One region of the Paraburkholderia sp. EG287B genome, then DNA from elsewhere that is predicted to be linked to it. Evidence: predicted binding sites of a transcription regulator. Region 1 holds the regulator's gene; the other holds the start of a gene.
The links. Region 1 encodes LexA, which represses DNA repair genes until DNA is damaged. Its sites were predicted from a motif close to ACTGTATNNNNATACAGT; they were not measured.

Region 1 (3,504 bases):
GCTCACGGAGGGCACCACGATCTCGAACTTGTCCGGGCCGAACTCCTTGAGCGAGAGAAATGATTCGTTCTCCCATGCAATCAGCACATCGCCGATGCCGCGCTGCACGAAGCTCGTCGTCGCGCCGCGCGCGCCCGAATCGAGCACGCCCGCGTTCTTGTAGAGCTTCGCGACGAAGTCCTTCGCCTTCTGCTCGTTGCCGCCCGGCTGGTGCAGCGCATACGCCCACGCCGCGAGATAGTTCCAGCGCGCGCCACCCGAGGTCTTCGGATTCGGCGTGACGATCGAGACGCCCGGTTTGGTCAGATCGTCCCAGTCCTTGATGTGCTTGGGGTTGCCCTTGCGCACGAGGAACACGATGGTCGACGTGTACGGCGAGGCGTTGTCGGGCAGACGCTTTTGCCAGTCCTTCGCGACGATGCCCTTGTTGGCGAGCGCGTCGATGTCCCATGCCAGCGCGAGCGTCACGACGTCGGACTGCAGGCCGTCGAGCACCGAGCGCGCCTGTGCGCCCGAGCCGCCATGCGACTGCTTGATGGTGAGCGTTTCGCCCGTCTTCGCCTTCCACTGCTTGATGAAGGCTTCGTTGATGTCCTGGTACAGCTCGCGCGTCGGATCGTAGGAGACATTGAGCAGCGAGGTATCCGCGTGAGCGGCGATGGGCGCCATGGCCGCCATCGCCGTGACCCCGACGAGCGGCGCAACGCCGATGACCAGTTTTGCCGCCAGTGTTTTCAGCCAGCCCGCGCGCCCCGTATGTGTCGTGCCCATCTATCTGTTCTCCGTTCTCGTGTGTGCTCGTTTGCGCTCATTGGTGAGTTGCAGCTAACGATGGAGGCCAGTCTAGCGATCCGCTTACATTATTAAAAATGATGTTTTCTCATTTTTTAATACGCAAAAGTGGTAAGGGCAGAGGAAGTCGCTGCTGGAACGCGGTTTCATCCGCGCAAACACGGGAAAGCGGCCTGATGGCAACGCTCAGTCGATGAACTTCAAGTAACACTTGAAAAGTGGCGAGTACTGTATAAAAATACAGTTACCTGTTCAAACATACAGTGGCGCCATGACCAAACTCACCGCACGACAGCAGCAGGTTTTCGATCTGGTTCGCCGGGCCATCGAGCGCACGGGCTTCCCGCCCACGCGCGCCGAGATCGCGGCGGAACTCGGCTTCAGCTCGGCCAACTCCGCGGAGGAGCATCTGCGTGCGCTGGCGCGCAAGGGCGTGATCGAACTGGCTGCGGGCGCCTCGCGCGGCATCCGTCTCGTGCCGGGGCCCGACGACCTGCCGCACCAGTTCACGCTCCCGCACCCGAGCATCATGCAGCTCTCGCTGCCGCTCGTCGGCCGCGTCGCGGCGGGTAGCCCGATCCTCGCGCAGGAGCACATCTCGCAGAACTACATGTGCGACCCGGCGCTCTTCTCGAGCCGCCCCGACTACCTCCTGAAGGTGCGCGGCCTGTCCATGCGCGACGCCGGCATCCTCGACGGCGACCTGCTAGCCGTGCAGAAGAAGGCCGAAGCGAAAGACGGCCAGATCATCGTGGCGCGCCTTGGCGACGACGTCACCGTGAAGCGCCTGAAGCGCCGTCCGAACGGGCTCGAGCTGATCGCCGAGAACCCCGACTACGACAATATTTTTGTCGAGGCCGGCAGCGCGGAATTCGCGCTCGAAGGCATTGCGGTCGGCCTGATCCGCCCCACCGAATTCTAAGCAATCCGTCTGCGCGTAGTTTGCGCGCAGTTCGCGCAGAGTTTGCGCACGCACCGTCTGCGCACTACCTGGAGAGAGTCATGGAACGCCTTGCCCGCCTGCTGCCCTTCCGCCAATTCGGCCGTCTTCGCCATCTCCGTGGAATCGCCTCGTGCGCGGTCCGCGAAGTGCGCGGTTCGGCTGCCGCGCTGAGCGGCTCGCTTTTCGAAGACTCGCCAGAGATGGTGGCGGCCAGCACGGCCGACCTGCCCGTGCTGCCCTCGGCCCAGCCCGCGTTTGCGCGCGTGTCGCTCAACAGCACGCTCAACACCGAACAGCCCATGCGCCGCGCGCCCGTGCGCGTCTATCAGGGCCCGTCGCGGCTCATCCTCGTCGGTACGGTCGACGCGGTTTGCCGCGCGATCGACCGCTGCATCGCCGAACAGCACAGCGACCTGCCCGCGGCGCTCGCGAAGTAAGCAGGAACGCAGCTGAAATGTGAGAAGAGGTTACGGGCGGGATCGTTTGGCCTGGTTTGCGGTCAACACCGTGTTTAAACGATTTGCCCTATGCCGATGACGGAATCTCTCTCTACCCCGCGTAAGACCCAAGGCTGGAAAAAGCCCGTCGCGATCACGGTTGCCGTCGCAATGGTGGTTGCCGCGATCGGCTACGCCTATGCGTCGCCCTATATCGCGGTGAAGCACATGAAAGCCGCCGCCGATGCGCGTGACGCCGTCGCGCTCAACGAGTACGTCGATTACCCTGCGCTGCGCCTGAGCCTGAAACAGCAGGTGGGCGAGATGCTGCATCGGCGCGTCGAGGGGCAGCACAGCAGCAATCCGCTGCTGATCCTCGGCGCCGTGATTGGCGCGGCATTGATTAGTCCGCTCGTCGATGCCTACGCCACACCGGAAGGCGTGGCCGCCCTGCTCGATGGCATGCCGCCGACGGGCAAGCCCGGCGACCGCCCGCACGCGCCGCCGCCGGCGGAATCCGGCGCGCCATCCACGCAATCGGCGGAACCGGCGCAATCGGCACCCGCCTCTGCCTCGCCACCGGCCCCGGCGGCATCCGGCAATCCCGCGCCCGAGGCCCGGCCAGTGACCACGGCCGGCTATCGCGGCCTCAACGAGTTCGCGCTCACGTGGGACCGCGGCAGTACGGGCGAGCACTACGCCGCCATCCTGCAGCGTCACGGGCTCTTCTCGTGGAAGCTCTCGGCCGTCGAGCTCGACGAAGGCAACGTCTCGAACTGAGACAGACCGGTGGTGACAGCCGAGCCAGGCCGGCTCTCTACGAACCGGCCCGCTTGATCCGCTATGCGGCGGCTTGCTGCTGCTTTTCCTCAGCCGCCGACGAACACGCCACCAGAATGCTGCACGATACGCGGTCGAGCAGCGGCGTGTTGCCCGCGCCCATCCACCAGCGCGAGAGCCCCGTGCGGCAGCGGTGGCCCACCACCACGAGGTCGGCATTCAGCTCGTTGGCCAGATTCGCGATTTCGTCGATCGGATGACCGAACGCGAAATGCCCCTGAGCGCGCACGCCGCGCTCGGTTAGCCAGTCCACGCCTTCCTGAAGGATCTCGCGCGCCGTTTCTTCGAAGCGGCCGCAGGCCACATCGGTCAGCAGGCCGGCGCTCTGCGCAATCGTCGAACGCATGTCGACGACCGAGAGCAAATGCGTCTCGGCTTGCAGATCGAGTGCAAGATCGGCGCCGCAACGCAGTGCCTTGCGGCCTTCGCGCGAGCCGTCGTAACAGAGCAGAATTTTTTTATAGCTCGCCATGATCGCTTCTCCCCGCCCGC
Region 2 (3,504 bases), on a different contig from region 1:
TAGGCAGCGTCGTGACGTTCTGCCCGCGCGACAAGACGCATATCATGCACGACAAGCTCATCGTGACGGATCGGGGCGATCGGCAAGGCAACCCGGCGTTCGTCGTGGCAGGGTCTGCGAATTTCACGACGGAAGGCATTACGGAACAGGCCAACGTGCTTCACCTATTCGATTCGGCCGACCTCGCGAAACTGTACGACGACAGAACGAAAGCCATTGCCAGCAATCCGCCGATCAACCAGACCGCGGAACTCACGAATGGCTGGTCCGATTCCGTGACGGTGGGAAGCGCAGCGGTGCGTGTTTGCTTCTCGCCGGAAACGAAAACCCGACGTACCCAGATCGATACCATCGTCGAAGCGATAGGAAAGGCGCAGCACTCCGTCCTGTTTTGCCTCTTCATGCCGACCGACGAACCGCTTCGCGACGCCTCCTTTGCCGCCGGCGACAAGGGGCTGATGATGTTCGGGCTCGTCAACAACATTAGCGAAAAGTCCGCTGAGAATGCGCAAGAGGCGCAAAAAGCGGGAGAAGCCGCGAGCACGACTGCGCTGGCAAACCTCGCGCTCTATCATCGAAGCAGGGAAAACCGCGACGTCATCGACGCATCGTACTTTTCCCCGGCAACCGTGCCCGAAGGATTCGAACCCGAGCTGCGGCTCTTTCCTGGCGAAGTCGCGCCCAGTTACGCTCCGGTCATCATCCACCACAAGTTCATTGTGATCGACGCCGAAGGAGACAATCCGATTGTCTACACGGGCTCGGCCAACATGAGCAACAACTCCGAGCATTTCAACGACGAGAATCTGCTCGAAATAAAAGACACGCGCATCGCCGGCATTTACCTCGCTGAATTCATGCGGCTATACGAGCACTATCGTGCCCGCGCCGTTCGCATCGAGGAGCAGCAGCATAGAACCGTGCAGCGGCTGTTGTTGCTGCCTGACCGTAAATGGGCCGACAAGTATTACAAGGCGAATAGTCCAGAGGAGAAGGCACGGATTGCGTTGGCTTCAGACCCGGCCAGCTGATGCCGTCACCGGGCACGCCTCGCACGACGAGGGCGCTGCGCGTTGCCGGCTAAAAATCCAGCGTGAATTGAGGCGACTCGTTACCGGAAGCTTCTCCGGCGTGCTGGAGGTTGCCGGCCTTGACGCCCAGCAGCCTGATGGATTTAACGAGTTCGACTCTTTTCAGGCACTCGGTCGCCGCGCGCCGCAACGCTTTCGCATCATCAATAGGCTCAGGAAGCGTGACGTCACGCGTGACTGTCTTGAAGTCATTGAAGCGCAGCTTGATGCCGATCTTCCTCGCCAGATAGCCCTTGCGCTGGAGGTCGAGCGCCACCTGTTCGCATAGGCGGGTAAAAGCGGCGCTGAGTTCCTGTCTGTGCCGCACCGCGTGTAGATCGCGCTCGAACGTGGTCTCGCGACTCATCGAGACAGGCTCGCTATACGTCACCACCGGCCTGTCATCGAGTCCGTGTGAGACTCTGCGCAGCCACGCCCCGTAGCTTCGTCCAAAGTGCTCGACGAGCCAGTGCTCGTCGCGTGCAGCGATCTCACCGATCGTCGCGATTCCAAAAGACGCGAGCCTGGCGGCCGCCTTGGGGCCGACGCCGTTGATCTTGTTTGCGGCCATTGGCCAAATCCTCGATTGCACGTCCTCCAGCGTCAGGATGGTGATGCCGTCCGGCTTTTGCATATCGGAGCACAGCTTGGCAAGCAGCTTGTTTGGCGCGATGCCGACGGAGCAGGTGAGATTGGTGGCTTCGAAGACCGCGGACTTGAGCTTGCGCGCGATTGCCTCGGAATCCCCATTCGTGAGTGAAACATCTGCGTAGACCTCGTCGATTCCAACGTCTTCCATGCTCGAACTGATTGACCGGACGGCATCCTTGAACAGTCGCGAGTAGGTTCGGTAGAGGTCGAAGTTCACTGGAAGGAGAATCGCATCCGGCGCTAACCGGGCGGCCTTCATCGCGGGCATGCCGGAATGAACGCCGAGTGCGCGAGCCTCGTAGGTCGCGGTCGTCAGAACCCCTCTGCCCACATAGTCGCGTAGCCGCGAGAACTCGCGTGTGCCGTCCGGCTTCGTTCGGGGCGCGTCCGAGCGACGACCGGCAACCACCATGGCTTTGCCTCGTAGTTCGGGATACTGCGAAAGTTCACACGACGCAAAGAATGCGTCCATGTCGATGTGGGCTATGCGCCGATCATCTGGCATGCCTTGGTACTCAAAAATAGCTCTCGATGGCTCCGCGCGACCGACACGCTACGTTGCGTTTTGCGGATATTCCCGGAACTGTACATTTATACAGTAATTTTGTCGGGATGCTGAATCTGATTCGGAGATATTTTTCGAGTGCGCAAGGGTTCGCAAACGTCTTCTTATGTGGCCTCCCCACAAACCTGGGCGCGGAAACAAAAAAAGCCCGCCGGCGTGGCGGGCTGCTGCGACGAGGCCGGTGAAACAGCCTCTCATGGTGTCAGTCCTGGCGCGAATGCAAACGCCGGTAGACGCTCCAGATCGCCACGCCGGCGATCACGATAACGGCGGTGAGAATAAGCATGTTCAGTCCTCCGGTTGCTTGTCTGTTTCGTAATGCCTCAATGCTACGGAGCCTGCGTGCGGGCGAGGAGTGGCGCGACGTCGCGAATGGAGTACCTGGTCGAATTCCGGTCCGCTAGAGATTCAGCATTCACACGTCATCAGGAGCGGGGTTCGCGAGCCGGCCCCAAATTGCATGGCATCGACCCTCCGATTTACTTTGCATGCGAACTACCTATATACTTCGCATGCAAACTAAATTTCAGGAGAGCACATGAGCGCGGAAATTCACGTCGATCAAGCCGACGGCATTCTGACGATTACGCTTGCCCGACCGGACAAGAAGAATGCATTGACGAATGAGATGTATGGCACGCTGGCCGACATCATCGAGAACGCGGAGCACGACAGCCGTGTGCGCGTATTGCTGGTGCAAGGGGACGGAGACATGTTCACCGCGGGCAACGATGTGGGCGAGTTCGCAGCCATAGCATCGGGTAAGGGGCCCAGTGAGCGACACGTGCATCGCTTTTTGCATGCCCTGGCGAAGTCGAGCGTGCCTATCATCGCGGCGGTCCAGGGCAAGGCGGTCGGTATCGGCACGACGATGCTGCTGCACTGCGACTACGTCCTGCTCGCGCCGGACGCAGAACTGATCACCCCGTTCGTCAATCTCGCGCTCGTCCCCGAGGCGGCGTCCAGCTACCTGCTGCCGCTGCGCGTGGGCCACGTGCGGGCCTTCGAGATGTTTGCGCTGGGCGAGTCGCTCGACGCGCAAACCGCTGTCGCGTGGGGCCTTGCCAACAAGGTCTGCGCAAAGGAGCAACTACGCGACGATGCACGCAGGATGGCCGAAAGAATCGCCGCCAAGCCGGCCGGTTCACTGAGCGCCATGAAGAAGCTGATGCGCGAAGCCGAAACGCTGGTTGCGCAAATGGACAGCGAGAGCGCGAA

Region 2: dinB (DNA polymerase IV) is a predicted target of LexA. The motif match lies at 2,304-2,321, and genes of this name have one in related genera.

What each region holds. Positions count from the first base shown of each region.
Region 1 covers NZ_JBFRCG010000002.1:66,223-69,726, forward strand. The annotation lists gene AB4Y40_RS03005 (sulfate ABC transporter substrate-binding protein) at 1-771, opposite strand, end outside; gene lexA (transcriptional repressor LexA) at 1,064-1,714, shown strand; gene AB4Y40_RS03015 (hypothetical protein) at 1,795-2,172, shown strand; gene AB4Y40_RS03020 (DUF2939 domain-containing protein) at 2,269-2,952, shown strand; gene AB4Y40_RS03025 (universal stress protein) at 3,014-3,484, opposite strand.
Region 2 covers NZ_JBFRCG010000007.1:370,700-374,203, forward strand. The annotation lists gene AB4Y40_RS15070 (phospholipase D-like domain-containing protein) at 1-1,031, shown strand, start outside; gene dinB (DNA polymerase IV) at 1,081-2,226, opposite strand; gene AB4Y40_RS15080 (enoyl-CoA hydratase-related protein) at 2,825-3,504, shown strand, end outside.